3 regions of the Micromonospora sp. LZ37 genome follow, and region 3 is predicted to be linked to each of the others. Evidence: riboswitches for the same ligand, from Rfam matches in the RefSeq annotation. Region 3 holds a riboswitch; each other region holds the start of a gene.
The links. Region 3 has a riboswitch for cyclic di-AMP ahead of AC5L3Z_RS17225 (LysM peptidoglycan-binding domain-containing protein). Riboswitches for the same ligand answer to the same signal wherever they lie in the genome.
Positions count from the first base shown of each region.

Region 1 (6,625 bases), on a different contig from region 3:
GTCGCCATGCCCGCCATCGTATGGCCCGCCGTGCGGATTTTCGGCCCTGCCCTGGTCAGGGGGTGGCCGGCCCGGCCCGACGCGGCCGGCCAAAGCATGAAATCTGTATCACGTGATTCTTGACGTATCTTCGGGTGCGTGTGACGGTGGGCGGCGAGGCCGCCTCCGTCGCCGGCCGGTTGACCGACCCGACCACGGACCGAGGTGAGGGAATGGCCCCGACCACTCCGACCCAGGCGCTCGCCGAGCTGCACGCCGGCAACCGGCGGTTCGTCACCGGCACGCCGCGCCACCCCAACCAGGACGCCGGCCACCGGGCCGCCGTCGCCGACGGGCAGAACCCCTTCGCGGTGATCGTCGGCTGCTCCGACTCCCGCCTCGCCGCCGAGATCATCTTCGACCGGGGACTGGGCGACCTCTTCGTGGTCCGCACCGCCGGGCACACCGTCGGCCCCGAGGTGCTCGGCAGCGTCGAGTACGGCGTCACCGTGCTCGGCACCCCGCTGGTGGTGGTGCTTGGCCACGACTCCTGTGGAGCCGTGCAGGCCGCCCGGGACGCCGCCCGGACCGGCACGCCGCCGACCGGGCACCTCCGGGCCGTGGTGGACGCGGTCGGGCCGAGCCTGCGCCGGGCGGCCGAGGAGGGCGTGGACGACGTCGACGGCATCGTCGACATCCACATCGCCCACACCGTGGAGGCCATGCTCGGCTCCTCCGCCGCCCTCGCCGCCGAGGTGGCCGCCGGGCGGTGCGCGGTGGTCGGGATGTCGTACCGGCTCGCCGCCGGTGAGGTCCGGACGGTGGCGGCGGTCCCCGCCGCCGCTGCCGCCGTCGTCCCGCCGCCGGCCCAGGGCGGGCGCCCGGCCGTGGTCGCCGGCTGATCCGGCCCGAACGACGAGGGCCGCCCCGCACGCGGCGGGACGGCCCTCGGACTGCGCGGTGTCGCTAGAGCATCGACATGTGCACGTGGTCGGTGTGGTCCGACGGGCCGCTGTACGACTTCCACCCGGTCGCCGGGAACCAGATCTGCCGGTTCCAGATGACGTAGTAGATGCCGAGCCGGTCCGCGTTGCGGATCAGGAACGCGGCGAGGTCGTTGCCGTACCGGCGGGTGTCGTTGTTGTACCAGGGGGAGAAGCCGCTGTTCTGCAACGACCAGTCGCAGGCCTTGCCCTTCGGGTGCTCCCACGGCCCGCCCGGCCGGTAGCAGCCGACGAAGCGCTTGAAACCGGCCCGCCGGACCTCCTTGTACGCGTGCAGCGTGCGGGGGGTGATCAGGCCGGAGGTGGTGGGGTCGTCCTCGGTACGTCCCTCGGGGCGCCAGCCGCCGTCCGCCGTCCGGCCCGGCGCGATCCGGGCCACCGGGGATTCGGCCGACACCAGGCCGCCGGTGAAGCCCTTGCCGCCGACGAGCGCGAGGGCCTTCTCCGCCTCCCGGCTCTCCCGGGCCATGTCGTTGGTGAGCTTCTGCTGCTGGCGCACCTCGCCGTCGAGCGCCAGCTTGGCCCGTTCGGCGCGGGTCTTGGCGGAGGTGACCTCGCTCAGCTTCTGCGCGTTGACCATGTTCAGCTCGTCCAGCGCGGAGGCCCGCTTGAGGAACGTGTCCGGCGCCTTGCTGTCCAGCAGGATCGCCGCCGCGCCGATCCGCCCGGTGCGGTAGGACTGCGCGGCGATCTGGCTGACCTGGGGCCGCAGCGCCTCCAGATCCTCCTCGGCGCGGCGGATCTCCAGCGCGAGTTCCCGCTGGAGCTTCTTGGACTTCTCCAGCTGCGACTTCGCCTTGCTGTACTCGCGGTTGCGCAGCTCGATGACGTCGGTGAGCAGTTCGGGCTCTTCGTCCTCCTCGTGCCCGGAGGGGGTGGGCGTCGAGGGGGCGGCGATCGCCGGGGCCGGCCCGGTGAGGATGGCCAGAGCGGTGAGCACGGCCACCGCCGGTGTCAACCAGCGGCGCAGGGGTGCCGTCACAGTGTTCCCTTCCGTCGACCGCCGACCGGGTTAGCTGACGGGTTCGGGACGGAAGTGGTCCCTACCGCTCGCGCGGATTCACCCCATGTACCTGGTTCCCCGGCTCGCCGTGCGGCGATTGGGCGGCGGCACCGCAGGCGCCGCTGCGCGCCTTCGGCGGTGACCGGCAGCGAGGTTACCCGAGAGGAGTACCGGGGATCTACGTCCAGAACCCGACTAAAAGCGTTATTTCGCAATAACGGTGCGTGACCAGTGACGCGGTCGACAACCGCCGCACCGGCGGCGGTCACGCTGAGGAGTGTCACCATGCGGTGTCCGTGTTCCTTTCCGGGTCGGGCCACCCCGCGGGGGTCGGGGTGGACGGTGGGCCGTGACGTGGGGCGCTGAGCGCCTCCAGTGCCGCGTCCCGGTCGGCCGGCGGCCGGGGGGTGGGCGTCGGGCGGTCGGCCGGCGGCGCGTCGCCGGCCGGGCCGCGACCGGCGGTGGTGACCAGCGCGGCCAGCCCGGTGGTCAGGGGTACGGCGGCCACCAGGCCGAGGGTCGCCACCGCGCTCCGGACGATCTCCTGGGCCAGGAACTCGCTGGTGAGGATCTCGCCGATCGCCCGGCTGTCGGCGGTCAGCAGGAGCAGCAGCGGCAGCGAGGCGCCCGCGTACGCCAGCACGATGGTGTTGACCGTGGACGCGATGTGCGCCCGCCCGACCCGGGTGGCGGCCCGGTAGAGCTGCAACCGGGACAGGCTCGGATTGGCGTGGGCGAGTTCGGTGACGGTGGCCGCCTGGGTGACGGTGACGTCGTCCAGCACGCCGAGCGAGCCGATGATGATCCCGGCGAGCAGCAGGCCGTGCAGGTCGACGTCGCGTTGGTACAGCGACAGCGTGGTGGCCTCCTCGCTGCCGAAGCCGGTCAGGTGGGTGGCGGCGGTGGCCAGGCTGCCGAGGAGACCGGTCAGCACCAGACTGCCGAGGGTGCCGAGCACCGCCACCGACGTCTGCGCGGTGATCCCGTGGGTCAGGTACAGCACCACGAACATGATCAGGGCGGCGCCGGTGATCGCGATCAGCAGCGGTGAGCCGCCCGCCGAGATGCCGGGCACCACGAAGGTGAGCAGGATGGCGAAGCTCGCGCCCAGCCCGGCCAGCGCCGCCAGGCCACGCCAGCGTCCGAAGGCCACGATCGCCGCCGCGAAGAGGGCGACCAGCCAGACGAGCGGCTTGCCGCGCTGGTGCTCGGCGATGTTGTAGCTGCTGGACGTGGGGTCCGCCGGGTCGGTGAGCTTGACCAGCACGATCTCGTCGTCCACCGCCACCGTCGGGGCGCCCGGGCCGGACGGCACCGGCGTCTGGACCTCCCGGCCGGTGTCCGGGCCCTGCTCCACCCGGACGGTCACCGTGCCGCACGGGCCGTCGGCCGCCCCGGGTGTGCCCTCCGGCAGTTCCGGCGTCGGTGGGCAGGGCTCGGTCAGCACCCGGGTCACCGTGCCGTGGTAACGCGGCACGTCACCCCCGCTGTTCGCCTCCCGGCCGTCCCGGGGCCAGAGCACCAGCGCGGCGAGCACGGTCACGACGAAGAGCGGGACCACCGTCGCGACGAGGAGCCGTCGCACTCCTGGTGGAGTGGACGGAGCGGGACGGGTGTGGTCGGCGCCCATTGCGGTTCTCCCAACGATCCAGAGTGGGGTACGGGTCAGCCGGCCGGCGGGTTCACCGGCGGGACACGCCGACCGGAAGACTGCCCCCGGGGTCACCCCGGGCGAGCGCCACCGTCACGCACGGCGAGCAGACGCCTCGGCGGCGTCGCGGCGCCGCGAGGGACGACCACGGTCCCGCCCACCGCGTCCGGCCCCGGCGCGGTACGCGGGGCGGTGTCGGCTCGGTGCGGACGGTCATCGCCGGAGAATGGTAGCGAGAGACCAGGTCCGCCCGCCCGGCTCGCCGCCCGCGCCCGGCTCCGACAGCGCAGGGCGAGCCGGTGGTCACGAAGTGTGGCGGCATCCGTGGCGTACGGGGCCGGCGCGGACCGGCCGGGTTAGCGTGGTGGCGTGCGGACGGCGAGCGCGGTTCCGACCGGGTGGTGGCCCCGACTCCTGCTGCTCGCCGGCACCCTGCTCGGCCTGGCCACCATGCACACGATCGGTCACGGCGCGCACGTCGGCCCCGGTCATCCGATCGGATCCGGCGTCGCCGGTACGCGGCCCGGCCCCCTCCACCACGACGAGCCCGCCCGGGCCGCCGCGGCTCGTCCGGATGGACACGGCGCCGCCGCCCCGGAGCCGGCCGCCGTGACCCGCAACCACGCCGTCGTGCCGGCCGCCGCGACCCGTAACCACGCCGTCGTGCCGGCCGCCGTGACCCGGGACCACGCCGCGCTGCCCGTCACGCCGACGGACGGGGGACCGACGCTCTGGAGCGTCTGCCTGGCGGTGCTCGGCGCGTTCGGGACGGCCGTGCTGCTGGCGCTGCGCCGGCGGCGGGTCACCCGGTCCGCGACCGCATCCGGTCGACCGGTCCGGCCGTCGTCCGGGTCACGGGGGCCGCCCCGGCGCCCGGTCGGGCTCCGCCTCGCCACGGTGTCGGTGCTGCGCAGATAGGACGGCCCGGCGCGGTTTCCGCCGCGCCTGCCGGTCCGCTGCTCGTCCACCGCACACCGAAAGGTCTGATCGTGTCCACTCGTACCCTCGCGCGCCGTGCCGCCCTGGCCGGTGCCACCCTCACCGCCGCTCTCGCCCTGGCCGCCTGCGGCGGCGGCCACTCGGCCGGCTCCGGCCACGACATGCCGGGCACGGGCGCCCCGGCCGGCGCCAGCGCGGGCGCCCCGGCCTCCGCCAGCCCGGGCGCGTCCGCCTCCTTCGGCGACGCGGACGTGATGTTCGCCCAGATGATGATCCCGCACCACCAGCAGGCGGTGCGGATGTCCGAGCTGGCGGAGAGCCGGGCCGGCGACGCCGAGGTCAGGAAGCTGGCGGCGCAGATCAAGGCCGCCCAGGCGCCGGAGATCGCCACCATGACCGGCTGGCTCGCCGCCTGGGGTCGGCCCGTCCCGTCGGGCGGCCCGTCCGGTGGGCATCTGCCGGGGATGGACCACGGCATGCCGGGCATGATGTCGGAGGCCGACATGGCGAAGCTCGCGGCAGCCTCTGGCAAGGAGTTCGACCGGCAGTTCCTGACCATGATGATCGCCCATCACGAGGGCGCGATCACCATGGCGAAGCAGGAGATCGCCGGCGGCGCCAACGCCGACGCCAAGGCCATGGGGCAGCAGATCGTCACCGCTCAGCAGAGCGAGATCGACACCATGAGGAAGATCCTCGGGCGGCTCTGAGCGGCCCGGGGCCCGCACCACGTCGGTCGGGGGTGTCGGGTCTGCCCGGCACCCCCGCTCGGCTCAGCGGCGCGGAGGCCGGCCCGGCCGCCGGTGCGGACGGGTCAGCCGCGCTTCATCAGGCGGCCGACGGCGGCCATCATCTCGTCGGCCATCTCGTCGGCGCGACCCTCGGCCGCACCCTCGTGCATGCAGTGCCGGGCGTGGCCGTCGAGCAGGCCGAGGGCGACCTTGTCCAGGGCGGCCTGGATCGCCGAGATCTGGGTGAGCACGTCGATGCAGTACCGGTCGTCGTCGACCATCTTCTCCACGCCACGGACCTGGCCCTCGACACGGCGCAGCCGCGCGAGCAGCTGGTCCTTGCTGGCGGTGTAGCCCCGGATCGGGGTGCTCGGTGTGGTCATGACGGCAAGGATAGCGTACCCCTGGGGGGTATGCTACGGTCCCAGGGCGACCTACCCCAGGGGGGTATAGGATGGACGGGAGAGGAGAACTGCCATGGTCACCACCACGTACCAGGTGCAGGGCATGACCTGCGGGCACTGCGTCAACTCGGTGAGCACCGAGGTGAGCGCGATCGAGGGCGTCCGCGACGTCCAGGTGGACCTGGCCACCGGTCGGGTCACCGTCACCAGCGAAGGCCCGTTGGACACCGGATCCGTGCGCGCCGCGGTCGACGAGGCCGGCTACGACCTCGTCGAGGCGTGACGGGTCACCCACCCGGAAACCGAGGTAGCACCATGAACACGGCGACGAAGCTGAGCGGTTTCGCCCTCGGCCTCGCGGCGGTGTTCGGCGCGTCGTACGGGGTCGGCCACCTGGCCGACCCCGTCACCCCCGCCGCCGAGACCCGCCACGACTCCACCGGTACCGACCACGGCGCCACCGACGACGGGCACGGCAGCGCCGCCGACGCGGCCACCCACCTGCCCGGCGGGCTGCTCGTCTCCGACCGCGGCTACACGATGGAACCGGTGGACGCGCCCGCCGGGCAGTTCGCCTTCCGGATCAGCGGCCCCGACGGCGCGCCGGTGACCCGCTACGACGTGGCACACGACAAGCGGATGCACCTGATTGTCGCCCGGCGCGACCTCTCCGGCTTCCGCCACGTCCACCCCGAGCTGGACGCCGACGGCACCTGGCGGGTCGAGTCGCCGCTGGGCGGGCCCGGCCTCTGGCGCGCCTTCGCCGACTTCACCCCCACCGGCGGGCAGCCGCTCACCCTCGGCGTGGACGTGGCCGTCCCCGGCCGGCTCGACCCCCGGCCGCTGCCGGCGCCGGCCACCAGCACCACGGTCGACGGCTACACGGTCACCCTCACCGGCACGCCCGAACCGGG
Region 1 covers NZ_JCADBL010000011.1:33,069-39,693, reverse strand. The annotation lists gene AC5L3Z_RS21740 (helix-turn-helix transcriptional regulator) at 1-17, opposite strand, end outside; gene AC5L3Z_RS21735 (carbonic anhydrase) at 213-881, shown strand; gene AC5L3Z_RS21730 (coiled-coil domain-containing protein) at 946-1,965, opposite strand; cyclic di-AMP (ydaO/yuaA leader) riboswitch at 1,970-2,100, opposite strand; gene AC5L3Z_RS21725 (YibE/F family protein) at 2,267-3,616, opposite strand; gene AC5L3Z_RS21720 (hypothetical protein) at 4,007-4,555, shown strand; gene AC5L3Z_RS21715 (DUF305 domain-containing protein) at 4,627-5,286, shown strand; gene AC5L3Z_RS21710 (metal-sensitive transcriptional regulator) at 5,391-5,690, opposite strand; gene AC5L3Z_RS21705 (heavy-metal-associated domain-containing protein) at 5,785-5,994, shown strand; gene AC5L3Z_RS21700 (DUF8832 domain-containing protein) at 6,027-6,625, shown strand, end outside.
Region 1: another riboswitch for cyclic di-AMP. It lies ahead of AC5L3Z_RS21730 (coiled-coil domain-containing protein); the one in region 3 lies ahead of AC5L3Z_RS17225 (LysM peptidoglycan-binding domain-containing protein).

Region 2 (6,625 bases), on a different contig from region 3:
CCCAGCTCGGCGACGACCTGGCCGCGGTGGTGGACGAGGTCGCCCCCGCCGGCCCGGTGGTGCTGGTGGGGCACTCGATGGGCGGGATGACGGTGATGGAGTACGCCCACCGCCACCCGGAGCACTTCGCCGCCCGTACCGCCGGGCTGGTCTTCGTCTCGACCACCGCGGAGGGGCACACGCACACCGCCTACGGGTTGTCCCCGCGCATCGCCCGACTGATCCGGCTCGCCGAGACCACCGGCGCCGGGGTGCTGGCCCGGTGCGGCTCCTGGCGCCCGCCGCGGGCGCTGCTGCGCGCGCTCCGGCCGAGCATCCGCTGGATGCTCTTCGGCGACCGCTGCGAGCCGAGCGACATCCGGCTGGTCACCTCGGCGGTGGCCCGGGCCTCGCTGCGTTCGATCGGCGGGTTCCGCGCCTCGATCGGCGACCAGCACCGGCTGGCGACGCTGGCCGCGCTGGCCCACCTGCCGGCGGCGGCGCTGGTCGGCGACCGGGACCGGCTCACCCCGCCGCCGTGCGCGGAGTCGATCGCGGCCGCCCTGCCGGAGACCGAGCTGACCGTCTGCCCCGGCGCCGGGCACATGCTGATGATGGAACGGCCGGACGAGGTGACCGGCGCGCTCGCCGGGGTGCTGCGCCGGGTGCTCGCCGACGTCCCGGAGGCCACACCGGCCGGCTGAGCGGCGCCGGGCGAGGTGTCCGACGTCGCGGGACGCGGCATGGCCCCGACATGGGGTGGGGCCCTGCCCGTACCCTCATTCCGCCCGGCGCGCGCCCGCGTCCGGGCGACCCCGTCCCACAGGAGCCCGTACGGTGACCGACCAGACCACCCTGGAGCAGGAGATCGCCGCCGAGCAGCGGCATCTCGACCGGGTGTACGCCCGCCTCGCCGAACTGCGTCGCTCGGCCGCCCGCGCGGAGCGGGACGGCTACCGCCAGGCCCGGGTCGGCAACTTCGGCGCGCTGGTCGAACGGGACGCCATGGTCTTCCACGCCGCCCGGCGCCGGCACGTCCTGGACGCCGAGCACGAGGGGCTGGTCTTCGGCCGGCTCGACCTGCGCGACCGGCAGGTGCTGCACGTCGGGCGGCTCGGGGTGCGCGGCGAGGACGCCGAGACCCTGGTGGTCGACTGGCGTGCCCCGGCGGCCGCCGCGTTCTACCAGGCCACCCCGGCCGAGCCGCTGGGCGTGGTCCGCCGGCGCACGATCAGCTCCTCGGCGGAGAAGGTGACCCGGATCGAGGACGACCTGCTGGACCCGGGGGCGGCGCCGCCGGAAATGGCGGTGGTGGGCGACGGCGGGCTGCTGGCCACCCTGTCCCGGGCCACCGGCCGGGGCATGCGGGACATCGTGGCGACCATCCAGCGGGAGCAGGACGAGGCGATCCGCTCCCCCGGCTCGGGGGTCACGATCGTCTCGGGCGGCCCGGGCACCGGCAAGACCGCGGTCGCCCTGCACCGGGCGGCGTACCTGCTCTACTCCGACCGCAGCCGGTACGCCGGCGGCGGCATCCTGGTGGTCGGCCCGTCCTCGGTCTTCGTGGAGTACATCGCGTCGGTGCTGCCGTCGCTCGGCGAGGAGACCGCCACCCTGCACTCCCTGGGTTCGCTCTTCCCGGCCATGTCGGCGACCCGGACCGACCCGCCGGAGGTGGCGGCGGTGAAGGGCTCGCTGCGGATGCGCCGGGTGCTGGAGCGGGCGGTCCGCGACGCCGTGCCGGACGGCCCGGACGAGCTGCGCCTGCTCTACCGGGGGCAGCTGCTGCGGTTGGAGCGGCGGGAGCTGGACGGCATCCGGGACCGGACGCTGTCCCGGGGCGGCCGCCGCAACGAGGTGCGCCGGGTCGCCTTCGACGGGGTGTTCGGAGCGCTCTGGACCCAGGCCCGGCGGCTGAACATCGGCCGGCTGCCCGAGCAGCGCGCCTTCGAGGACGAGATCGTCGACCGGCCGGAGTTCCGGGAGTTCCTCAAGGCGTGGTGGCCGCGGCTGCACCCGCGACACGTGCTGGACTGGCTGGCCCGGCCGGAGCGGCTGCGCCGGTACGCCGGCGGGATCCTCTCCCGGGCGGAGATCGCGCTGCTGGACGGGGCGTACCGGACGCTGGGCACCGAGGGGCTGACGGTGGCCGACATCGCCCTGCTGGACGAGCTGGACGCGCTGCTGGGCAAGCCGATGAAGCCGGCGAGGCAGAAGCGGGACCCGTTCCAGCTGGCCGGCGGGGTACGCGAGCTGAGCACCTTCGCCGACCGGCAACGCGCGGCCCGGGCCGCGGCGCGGGAGCGCCCGGAGGACTACCGGGACTTCGCGCACGTGGTGGTCGACGAGGCGCAGGACGTCTCGCCGATGCAGTGGCGCATGATCGGCCGGCGGGGGCGGCTGGCGTCGTGGACGGTGGTCGGCGACCCGGCGCAGACGGCGTGGACGGGTGACCCGGAGGAGTTGAACCGGGCCCGGGACCAGGCGCTGGGGCGGCGTCGGCGGCACCGGTTCAGCCTCACCACCAACTACCGCAACTCGGCGGAGATCTTCGCGGTGGCGGCGGCGGAGATCCGCCGGCTGCACCCGGATCTGGAGCTGCCGACCGCGGTCCGCTCGACCGGCGTGGACCCGGTGCGGCGGACGGTTCCGGCGGCCGGGCTGCCGGCGGCGACCGTCGAGGCGGTGGACGCGCTGCTCGCGGAGGTGGAGGGCACGGTCGGGGTGATCACGCCCGTGCCACGCCGGGACGAGGTGGCCGGCTGGCTGGGCGACCGCGGCTCCCGGCTCCAGGTGGTGACCAGCCTCCAGGCCAAGGGCATGGAGTACGACGGCGTCGTGCTGGTCCGTCCGGGCGAGATCCGGGCCGATCCGGGGTCGGGGGTACGGACGCTCTACGTGGCGCTCTCCCGGGCCACCCAGCGGCTCACCACGATCGACGTCGCCGGCTGACCGGCGGCGGTTCAGGGCTTACTTGCACACATTGCGATGTGAGCATAGATTGGTCCGAGGCCCTGGCGGCGACGGAAGGTGTGGGCGTGGGCGCAGGTCATGACCACCACCACGGGTCGGTCGCGAACGCCGCGCACCGCCACCGGGGCCGACTCTGGGCGGCCTTCGCGCTGCTCGCCGCCCTCATGGTGGTCGAGGCGGTCGCCGCGTTCGGCACCGGCTCGCTGGCCCTGCTCTCCGACGCCGGGCACATGTTCACCGACGTGCTCGGCATCGGCATGGCCCTGGCCGCGATCACCGCGACCCGGCGGGCCGACCGCGACCCGCAACGCACCTTCGGGCTCTACCGGCTGGAGGTGCTCGCCGCGCTGGCCAACGCGGTGCTGCTCAGCGGCGTCGCGATCTACGTGCTGGTCGAGGCGGTCCGCCGGTTCGGCGACCCGCACGAGGTGCTCACCGGCCCGATGCTGGCCGTCGCGGTGCTCGGCCTGCTGGCCAACGTGGCCGCGTTCGCCCTGCTGCGCGCGGGGGCCCGGGAGAGCATCAACCTGCGCGGGGCGTACCTGGAGGTGATCGGGGACCTGCTCGGCTCGCTCGGCGTGATCGGGGCCGCGCTGCTGATCGGCGGCACCGGCTGGTGGTGGGTGGACCCGGCGGTGGCGGTGGCGATCGGCCTGTTCATCCTCCCCCGCACCTGGCGGCTCGGGCGGGCGGCGGTGCGCATCCTCGTGCAGGCCGCCCCGGAACACCTCCAGGTGACCGCCGTGCACGACCGGCTGGCCGCCGTCCCCGGCGTGGCCGAGGTGCACGACCTGCACGTCTGGACCCTGACCTCCGGCATGGACGTCGCCTCCGCGCACCTCACCATGACCCCCGGCGCCGAGGTGGGCACGGTGCTCGCCGCCGCCCGCAGCGCCCTGCACGAGGACTTCCGGATCGACCACGCCACCCTGCAGATCGAGCCCGGCGCCGCGCCCGGCGCGTGCGGCCCGTCGCACTGGTAGTGCGCCCGCGCCGGAAAAATTGGGCGTTGAATGCCGGATTACGCCACCTTTAACAGCAATCTCAGCAGTACCGTGAGTCACGAAGCGGGCGGGTGTCACACCCGTACCGGTAGGCTCGGCCCCGGCCTCCGCCCGGCGGCGCCCAAACGGTGCCGGCGGTGGCCGTCGCCTAATCGCCCGCAGGGGCGAGCCGGGGAACCACGTTCCTGGGGTGTATCCGCGTCAGCGGTAGGGATCTTCCGTCCCGAACCCGTCAGCTAACCCGGTCGGCGGCTGACGGAAGGGATGTGCATGCACGTACGAAAGACCACCGCGCGGCTCGTGGCCGCGGTCGTCGCGACGCTCGCGCTCGGCGTGTCGTCCGCGCCGATCGCCTCGCCGGCCACCGCCGCACCGACCACCCGGCTCGCCGCCCCCGGCGACGACGAGGGCGGCACCCCCGCGCTCCGCGCCCAACTCGAGACGGCCAGCAAGGGCTGGCTCGACGCCAAGGCGGCGCTGGAGCGCTCGACCAAGCGCCAGCAGGAGCTCAACAGCCAGCTCAAGACCGTCGAGGCGGAGTTGGGCGTGCGCAGCGGCAAGGTCGGCGAGATCGCCGGCGTGGCGTACCGCACGGGCCGACTCGGGCCGATGTCCGCGCTGCTCAACAGCTCCAGCCCGGAGGGCTTCCTGGACCGCGCCGCGGCGCTGGAGACGGTCGCCACCAACGAGGACCGGGAACTTCGCGACCTGCTGCGCACCCGCGACGAGGCCAACCGCACCCGCGCCGAGCTGGACAAGGAGATCGTCGAGCAGCGCAAGCAGATCACGGTGATGGCCAAGCGCAAGCAGCAGGCCGAACGGGCCCTCGCCGTGGCCGCCGCCGACAAGCCCGCCGCCACCAGCGGCGGTGGCTCCGCCCGGGGCACCTCCACCTCGAACGCCAAGGCGGCGCCGCGCAACCCGGACGGCTCCTGGCCGTCCGAGTCGTGCAGCGTCAACGACCCCACCCCCGCCAACGGCTGCATCACCCCGCGCACGCACAACGCGCTCAAGCAGGCCCAGGCCGCCGGCTACACCCGGTACGTCTCCTGCTACCGCCCCAGCGGCTCCGGTGAGCACCCGAAGGGCCGGGCGTGCGACTTCGCCGCCCAGAAGAACGGCTTCGGCGGGGACGCCACCGGCGGCGACCGGACGTACGGCAACAACCTGGCGGCGTACTTCATCCGCAACGCCGACCGCCTCGGTGTCCTGTACGTGATCTGGTACCGCCAGATCTGGCTACCCAGCAGCGGCTGGAAGTCCTACAGCGGCGCGAACGGCGACCCCTCCAGCGACCACACCAACCACGTACACCTCTCCATGTACTGATCCCGGCCCCCGGTGTGGATCATGCAGCCGTGGTGCGGTGCGAAAGCCCCGGAGCGGGGCGGGACGCCCACCACACCTGCATGATCCACCCGGGGCGGTGGGGCCAGGTCAGGGGGTCTCGGGGGTCAGGGCGGGGCCCAGGCGGGTGGCCAGGGCGAGGTGGGCGGCGCGGGCCTGGCGGAAGGCGTAGCCGAAGAGGGGGGCCGGGGCGGCGAGGGTGATCTCCACGTCGATCCGGAGCAGGCCGGACTCCTCCCGCAGCCGGGTGTGGTTGCGGACCGTCGTGCCGGGCTGCTGGCGGGCGACCGTGACGATCTCGTCGTCGGTGACGACCAGGACGTCCGCCTGGTAGGTGACCGGGAAACGCAGCGGGCCCAGCTCCAACCGGTCGGTGATGGCGTAGCTGGCCCGGGCGCCGGGGCGGGCCGGCAGTTGGCGCACCCGGACGATCAACGGATGCAACTCCCCCTGGCGGGCGGGGTCGCTCAGCAGCGCCACCGCGTCCGCGCGCGAGCAGCGTGCCTGGACCGTGTAGCTGAACGTTTCCCGCCGGACCACCGCGCCTCCACACCCTCGTCGGTCGCCCGATCGTCCCAGTACGGGGAGGGACTGGCAACGGGGACCCGCCGCGGGGCCGGGACACCACCCGCACGGCGTACGTCGCGGTGGTGGGGCGAGGTCGACCCACGGCAGGTGAGGCGGCGCGGGTCAGGCGCCGGGAAGGACCTCCGGGGCCGCGTGGCCGGCGAAATAGGGCTCGGGGGCACCGAAGAGGCCGAGCAGCCCGGTGACCCAGAGCTGGCGGTGCACGAAGCGGCTCGGCTCGGTGACCACCAGCTTGACGCCGCTGACCTCGGCGGTCTGGAACCCGGCCACCATGGCGCTGATGCCGACCGAGTCGATGAAGGTGACGAGCCGCATGTTGAGCTCGATCCGGGACGGCAGCCCCTTGGCGAGCACCTCGGCGATCGCCTCCCGCACCTCGTACGCGGTGTCGACGTCAATCTCACCCCGCGGGGCGATCTCGATGACACCACCCGGCATGACCGACTTCACGATCGACAGGCTCACGCGAGCACCTCCACTCGCCCGTCCACGGGCGCCTCATCAGTACGCGGGCCGCGACCGAGAGTATTCCCCCAACGGCCTCGGTCGCCACCCCTCGGGATGAGCAATTCGCGGATCCGGACCGACCGGGCCACCCTGTTCGGCATCGTTCCTGGTTCCGTCCGCTCCGGTGAGCGACCGGTCCGGGCCGCTCCAACCGTCCCAGGGTACCGGGCGCCGTCCACCCGATTCCCGATCCGGTTCGGTGCGGGCGAGTCCCCTGCCGCCCGGCG
Region 2 covers NZ_JCADBL010000012.1:106,557-113,181, forward strand. The annotation lists gene AC5L3Z_RS23250 (alpha/beta fold hydrolase) at 1-683, shown strand, start outside; gene AC5L3Z_RS23255 (HelD family protein) at 817-2,931, shown strand; gene AC5L3Z_RS23260 (cation diffusion facilitator family transporter) at 3,018-3,935, shown strand; cyclic di-AMP (ydaO/yuaA leader) riboswitch at 4,092-4,222, shown strand; gene AC5L3Z_RS23265 (coiled-coil domain-containing protein) at 4,227-5,285, shown strand; gene AC5L3Z_RS23270 (SRPBCC family protein) at 5,394-5,843, opposite strand; gene AC5L3Z_RS23275 (STAS domain-containing protein) at 5,994-6,356, opposite strand.
Region 2: another riboswitch for cyclic di-AMP. It lies ahead of AC5L3Z_RS23265 (coiled-coil domain-containing protein); the one in region 3 lies ahead of AC5L3Z_RS17225 (LysM peptidoglycan-binding domain-containing protein).

Region 3 (6,625 bases):
GTCCAGCCCGGGCATCATCACGTCGGTGAGCAGCAGATCCGGCGGGTTCCGGCGGATCTCGTCGAGGGCCTGGCGACCGTCACCGACCGTCCGTACCCGCCAGCCCTGTGCGGCCAGCAGCCGAGCCAGGTAGCCGCGCATGTCGCTGTTGTCGTCGGCCACCAGGATCCGCGCCTCGCGCGGCTCGTCGCCCGCCGGGCCGGCACCGGGCGGGACGGGTTCGCCGGCCGGCGTCGACCGCGCCGCACCGCTCGGTGCCCCCGCCGCCGACCCGTCGAGCTCGGCCGGGGCCGGCCCGTCCGTGGATCCGGCGAGCCAACCGAACGCCGCCTGGGCGGCGACCTGCGCGACCTCGCCGAGCCCGGCCGGTTCGGGCCCGGCGGGCGGGGTGGCCGGCGCGGTGAGCGCCGTCCAGGGCAGGGCGACGGTGAAGGTCGTACCGACGCCGGTGGCGCTGGCCACCCGCACCTCGCCGCCCTGCAACCGGGTCAGCTCGCGGACCAGCGCCAACCCGATGCCGGTGCCCTCGTGGCTGCGGGAGCGGGCCCCGTGCACCCGGTGGAAGCGTTCGAAGAGCCGGGGCAGGTCTTCCTCGGAAATCCCGATACCGGTGTCGGAGACGGTGAACCGGACCTCGCGCTCGTCGTGCTCCAACGCCACCCGGATCCGCCCGACGAAGGTGTACTTCAACGCGTTGGACAGCAGGTTCGTGACGATCTGCTCCCAGAGCGCCGGGTCGACCGCGACCGGGCGGGGCAGCGGCGGGCACTGCACCACCAACCGCAGCCCGGCCCGCTCCACGGCCGCCCGGAAGACACTGGCGAACTCCCCGGTGACGGCGGCCAGGTCGACCTCGCGGGCGACGGCCCGGGCCTGCCCCGCCTCCAGGGTGGAGAAGGTCAGCAGGCTGTTGACCAGGGTGAGCAACCGGCCGGCGTTACGCCGGGCGAGGTCGATCCGCTCGCGCTGCGCGGGCGGCAGCGGCTCGTCGGTGTCGGCGAGGGCGTCACCGAGCGGACCGAGCATCAGCGTCAGCGGCGTGCGGAACTCGTGGCTGACGTTGGTGAAGAAGGTGGTCTTGACCCGGTCGAGCTCGGCCAGCGCCTCGGCCCGCCGCCGCTCCTCCTCGTACGCCCGGGCGTTGCGTACCGCCAAGGAGACCTGCTGGGCGAGCAGCTGGAAGAACGACCGGTAAGCCTCGTCGAGGCCGCGGCTGGGGCTCACCCCGACCAGCAGCACCCCGAGTGGCTGGTCCAACTCGGCCGAGGGCAGCGGCAGGGCCAGCGCCACCCGGACCGGATCGTCGAACGCCCCGGCCGGCAGCGGCATCCGCGTGGCGACGTCGGTGACCTCGGTGGTCGTACCCGACGCGGCGGCCGGCAGCCCCCACCCGCCGGTGTCGCCGGCGGCCTCGACCACGGCGGGAAGCGTGGCGCCGACCACGGCCGCGCCGGCGTGCGCGACCCGCCGCAGCCGGCCGTCCTCGCGCAGGTAGATCGCCGCGAACGGGACGTCGAGCGGATGCCCGGCGATCGCCTCCACCAGACCGGCGCAGGTGGCCCCCGTGTCGACGGTCTGCCCGCCGCCGTGCACGGACAGGTCCCGCAGCAGGCGCAGCCGGCGCTCGCCGACCACCTGCTCGGTGACCTCGCTGCACACGGTGAGGATGCCCACGGTGCGGCCGTCGTCGTCACGCGCGGGCGCGTGGGAGACGCTGAAGTACGCCTCCTCGCGGTAGCCGGCCCGGTCGAGCAGCAGCCGCAGGGCGGGAACCCAGCTCGCCACGCCGGTCGCCATCGCCTCCTCGATGAGGGGCCGCAGCACGTCCCAGCCCTCGGCGAGGGTGATCCGGACGTCGTCGCCGAGCGCGGCGGGATGCTTGTCCCCGATCAGCGCCGAGTACGCGTCGTTGTAGAGCTGGGTGAAGCGGTCACCCCAGAGCAGCAGCATCGGGTACCGGGACGACAGCACCATCCGCACCGCCGCGCGCAGGCTCTGCGACCAGCCGTCGACGGCCCCCAGGGGGGTGCCGGACCAGTCGAGGCGAGCCATCAACCGCCCGGTGTCGCCACCGGCGGCGAACAGGTCCCCCGTAGGCGCGCTCACCTGTGACCGAACCCCATTCGGCCCTCCAGTTCCCGGGCCGGTCGACCCTGCCGGCGTTCCTACCCATCCTGACACCCGCTGCCACCTCGGTCGGTTCGGGGACCCGGTGACGTCGCTCATCCCCGGCCGCTACGGCGGGGCATTGTCGACACGCCCGCACGGTCCGCAGCCCGGCGCGGGGGCCCTTCGCCTGACCGGGTGAAGAACTTCACAAGAAGTGGGCAATCGGCCGAAACTCTCCCTAACGTCGTTCTGGTCCGCGATCGCGGACACCACGGTCGGTAACGCCTAATCCATGCCGCTGGCCGCGCGACCCTGTCACCAGGCATGGAGCGGGGGACCCACTAGTTCCTCGGTGCACGTCACCTCGGGGTGAAGCCGCCAGCGGCGGCCGGGCTCCTCGGCCCGAACCCGACAGCTCACCTCGTCGGCGTGGAGGAATCCACATGGCAACTGAATACACCGCCCGTCACCGACGGGTCAGCTCGCGCCGCATCGCCGTCGGCACGCTCGCCGTCGGCGCGGTCACCGGGGTCGCGGCCATCCTCGCCCCGGCCTCCCCGGCCAGCGCCGCCGGCGTCAACTGGGACGCGATCGCCCAGTGCGAGTCCAGCGGCAACTGGCACATCAACACCGGGAACGGCTACTACGGTGGCCTGCAGTTCTCGCAGAGCACCTGGGCCGGCTACGGCGGCAAGAAGTACGCCGCCCGCGCCGACCTGGCCAGCCGTGGCGAGCAGATCGCCATCGCCGAGAAGGTGCTCGACGGCCAGGGCATCGGCGCCTGGCCGACCTGCGGCAAGAAGGGCGGCTCGACCCGGAGCTACGCCGCCTCGGAGAAGTCGCAGAAGTCGGAGCGGCGCGCCACGCGAGCCGCCACCAAGGAGCGCTCCTCGCGTGGGGAACAGCCCAGCAGCCGCAGCCAGCGGCGCAGCGCACCGGCCGGCACGGGCAAGGTCCACGTCGTCAAGCCGGGCGACACCCTGGCGAAGATCGCCGACGCCCGGGACCTGACCGGTGGCTGGCGCGCGCTGTACGAGCGCAACAGGGGGATCGTCGGGGCCGACCCGGGCCTGATCTTCCCGGGTCAGAAGCTCGCCCTCTGATCCCGTCCCGTCCGGCCCCGCAGGGGACCGGACGGGCAGGTGACACCCGAACACGTCAGCGCCCGGCCGCCGCCCGCGGCCGGGCGCTGACGCTTCCGCGCCGGCCCGGCAACGCCTCGCCGCCGGGTGCCCGTCGCGCGCCCGTTCACCCCTCCCGAGGCGGAGACGACGCCGCCCGGTCGGGCAGACTGCCGAGCAGCACGGCGCGGGGAGAACGGTGTGCCAGGTCCTCCGCGACGCTGCCCAGCAGTCGCTCCCCGAGCCCGTGACCGCCCCGACCCACGACAAGCAGGTCAACGTCGCGGGAGTCGGCCACCGCCAGCAGCCCGTCCGCGGGATGACCGACGACCACCTCGATGCTCGGCCGCGGCAACTCCGCCGGCAGTCCGTCCGCCCGCTCGTCGAGCATCCGGCGGGCCCGCCGTTCCTCGTCGGTCGCCTCGGCGTCGACCAGGTCCGGGCTGGTCACCGCGACGAGCACCAGCTCGCTGGCGGTGCCGCTCAGCGTGCGCACCACGGCGCGCAGGGCCCGGTCGGAGTCCGGGGAGCCGTCCAGGCCGACGAGGACCCGCAACCCCGTCCCGGTCGGCGCGGGCGGCCGGGACCGCACCTCGACCCGCCGAATGCCCGCCCGGCCACGTTCCAGAGCGATGGGTACGAAGATCGGCCCGAGCAGCCCCCCGACCAGGTACCAGAGCAGGTTGCGGTGCCCGCCTCGGGTGACGAAGACGGCCGCGGTCAGCAGCCCGGTCGCCAGCCAGACCACCACCACGAGGAGCACCCACCACTGGCCCACGCGGGGGCATACCCGACTCGCCCCCGGGTAAGCCGCCGCCCCCGGTCGGGGGATGGACCAGGTTCCGGCATGGTTCGCCGGGCGGCCGCCGGGTACCAGGGGAGTCACCGCGCCCGACCACGAGCGCGGGTCGTCGCGACGGTCGATGTGTCCGCCGCGGTGGCGGATAGGGTTGGCCGAGGTGTGCCGGGAAGTCTGGTCGGCGATGGATGACGCGACCCCTGCCGACGAGGAGTTTCCGTGACCGACGCCACCCGGCGCCGTACCAGCCTGTTCGCCCGACACTCGTGGGGCGAGACCAGCCGCATCTCCGCCATCCTCCGGAAGGAGACCGTGGGCGGCGCGCTGCTCCTCATCGGGGCGCTGCTTGCGTTGATCTGGTCGAATTCGCCCTGGGCGGAGGGCTACCGGTGGGTGCGCGACCTCACGGTCGGCCCGTCCGCGCTGCACCTCGACCTCAGCCTCGCCACCTGGGCGGCCGACGGCCTGCTCGCCATCTTCTTCTTCGTCGCCGGGCTCGAACTCAAGCGGGAGTTCGTCGCCGGTGACCTGCGCGATCCGCGCCGCGCCGCCGTGCCGGTCGCCGCCGCCGCGGGCGGGGTGGTCGTACCCGCCGTGCTGTACTACCTGATCACCGCCGGCGCGGGCCCCGGCGCCGGCAGGGGCTGGGCCATCCCCACCGCCACCGACATCGCGTTCGCCCTCGCCGTGCTCGCCGTGGTCGGCCGGTGCCTCCCGTCGGCGCTGCGCACCTTCCTGCTCACCCTCGCCGTCGTCGACGATCTGATGGCGATCGTCATCATCGCCGTCTTCTACACCGCCGACCTCTCGGTGGCCCCGTTGCTGGGCGCGCTGGTGCCGCTGGTGATCTTCGCCCTGCTGGTGCAGCGCCGGGTCCACTCGTGGTGGCTGCTGCTGCCGCTGGCGGCGGTGACCTGGACGCTGGTGCACGAGTCCGGGGTGCACGCCACCGTGGCGGGAGTGCTGCTGGCCTTCACCGTCCCGGTGATCCGCAGCGCGGACGCCGGTGGCCCGGCCGCCGGCCCCGGCCTGGCCGAGCACTTCGAGCACCTGTTCCGGCCGATCTCCGCCGGGTTCGCCGTACCGATCTTCGCGTTCCTCTCCGCCGGCGTCACCGTCGGCGGTCTCTCCGGTCTGGTCACCTCGCTGAGCGACCGGGTCGCGATCGGCATCGTGGTCGGCCTGGTCGTGGGCAAGCCGATCGGCATCCTGGTGGCCACCTGGCTGGTGTCCCGGTTCACCCGTGCCGCCCCCGACGAGGGCCTCAACTGGCTCGACGTGCTGGGCCTGGCACTGCTCGGCGGCATCGGTTTCACGGTGTCGCTGCTGATCGGCGAGCTGGCCTTCGGCCTGGGCAGCGAACGTGACGACCACGTCAAGGTCGCCGTGCTCACCGGGTCGCTGCTGTCGGCGCTCCTGGCGACCGTCATCCTCCGCGCCCGTAGCCGCGTCTACCGCCGGGTCCACGAGGCCGAGCGGGTCGACCTCGACCAGGACGGCGTGCCGGACGTCTACGAGTCCGAGGCCGACCGGTCCACCGGTCGGTGAGCACGGCGATGGCCGGACGGGCGAGGTCCGTCCGGCCATCGCGACGGTCGGGGGTGCCCGGACCGTTATGATCACCGGGAACCGTGGAGCGCCGGGAAGTCTGGTCGGCACGTGCTGACCCCTGCCCCTGGAGGCTGACCCGTGCTGCTGCTCTCCTTCGCCGCCGTCCTCCTGGCCGCCGTGCTCGTGTCGGCCCTGGCGCATCGCACCATCCTCTCCACGGCGGCACTGTTCCTGGTCGCCGGTTTCGTGCTCGGCGAGGACACCACCGGGGTGCTGCACCTGCGCGCGGACTCCCCGATCGTGGCGCAGTTGGCGGAGCTGGCGCTGTTCGCGGTGCTCTTCACCGACGGGATGCGGGTGGGCTGGGCCGACCTGCGTTCGGCGTGGCGGCTGCCCGGCCGGGCGCTTGGCTGGGGTCTGCCGCTGACGCTGCTGGTGACCGCGGTGCTGGCGCACTACGTGGCCGGGTTGGACTGGCCGGAGGCTCTGCTGGTCGGGGCGATCCTGGCCCCCACCGACCCGGTGTTCGCCGCCGCGCTGGTCGGCAACGACAAGGTGCCGGCCCGGCTGCGGCACCTGCTCAACGTCGAGTCCGGCGTCAACGACGGCCTGGCCCTGCCGTTCGTGGTGCTCCTGCTGGCCGTCGCAGCCGGCTCCGACCTGCACCTGGCGGAGCTGGCCACCGAGCTCGCACTCGGGCTGCTGATCGGTGTGCTGGTGCCGCTGCTGGCGATCGCGTTGGAGCGGACCCGCTGGTTCGCCGCGTCGGTGGCGTACGCCCCGTTGAACGGGGTGGCGATCGGCCTGCTGGTGCTGGCCCTGGGCAAGGCGACCCACGGGAACCTGTTCCTCGCCGCGTTCGCCGCCGGCATCACCGTGGCGACGTTCGGGCCGCGGGAGCGGGCGGCGTTCGAGCACCTCGGGGAGAACGTCGCCGAGCTGCTGAAGCTGGCCGCGTTGCTGGTCTTCGGCGCGCTGATCTCGGTGGAGTTCCTCGGCGAGATCAGCTGGACCGGCTGGGTCTTCGCGGTCCTGGCGATCGTGG
Region 3 covers NZ_JCADBL010000007.1:288,750-295,374, forward strand. The annotation lists gene AC5L3Z_RS17220 (ATP-binding protein) at 1-2,106, opposite strand, end outside; cyclic di-AMP (ydaO/yuaA leader) riboswitch at 2,382-2,554, shown strand; gene AC5L3Z_RS17225 (LysM peptidoglycan-binding domain-containing protein) at 2,553-3,212, shown strand; gene AC5L3Z_RS17230 (universal stress protein) at 3,358-4,008, opposite strand; gene nhaA (Na+/H+ antiporter NhaA) at 4,249-5,577, shown strand; gene AC5L3Z_RS17240 (cation:proton antiporter) at 5,719-6,625, shown strand, end outside.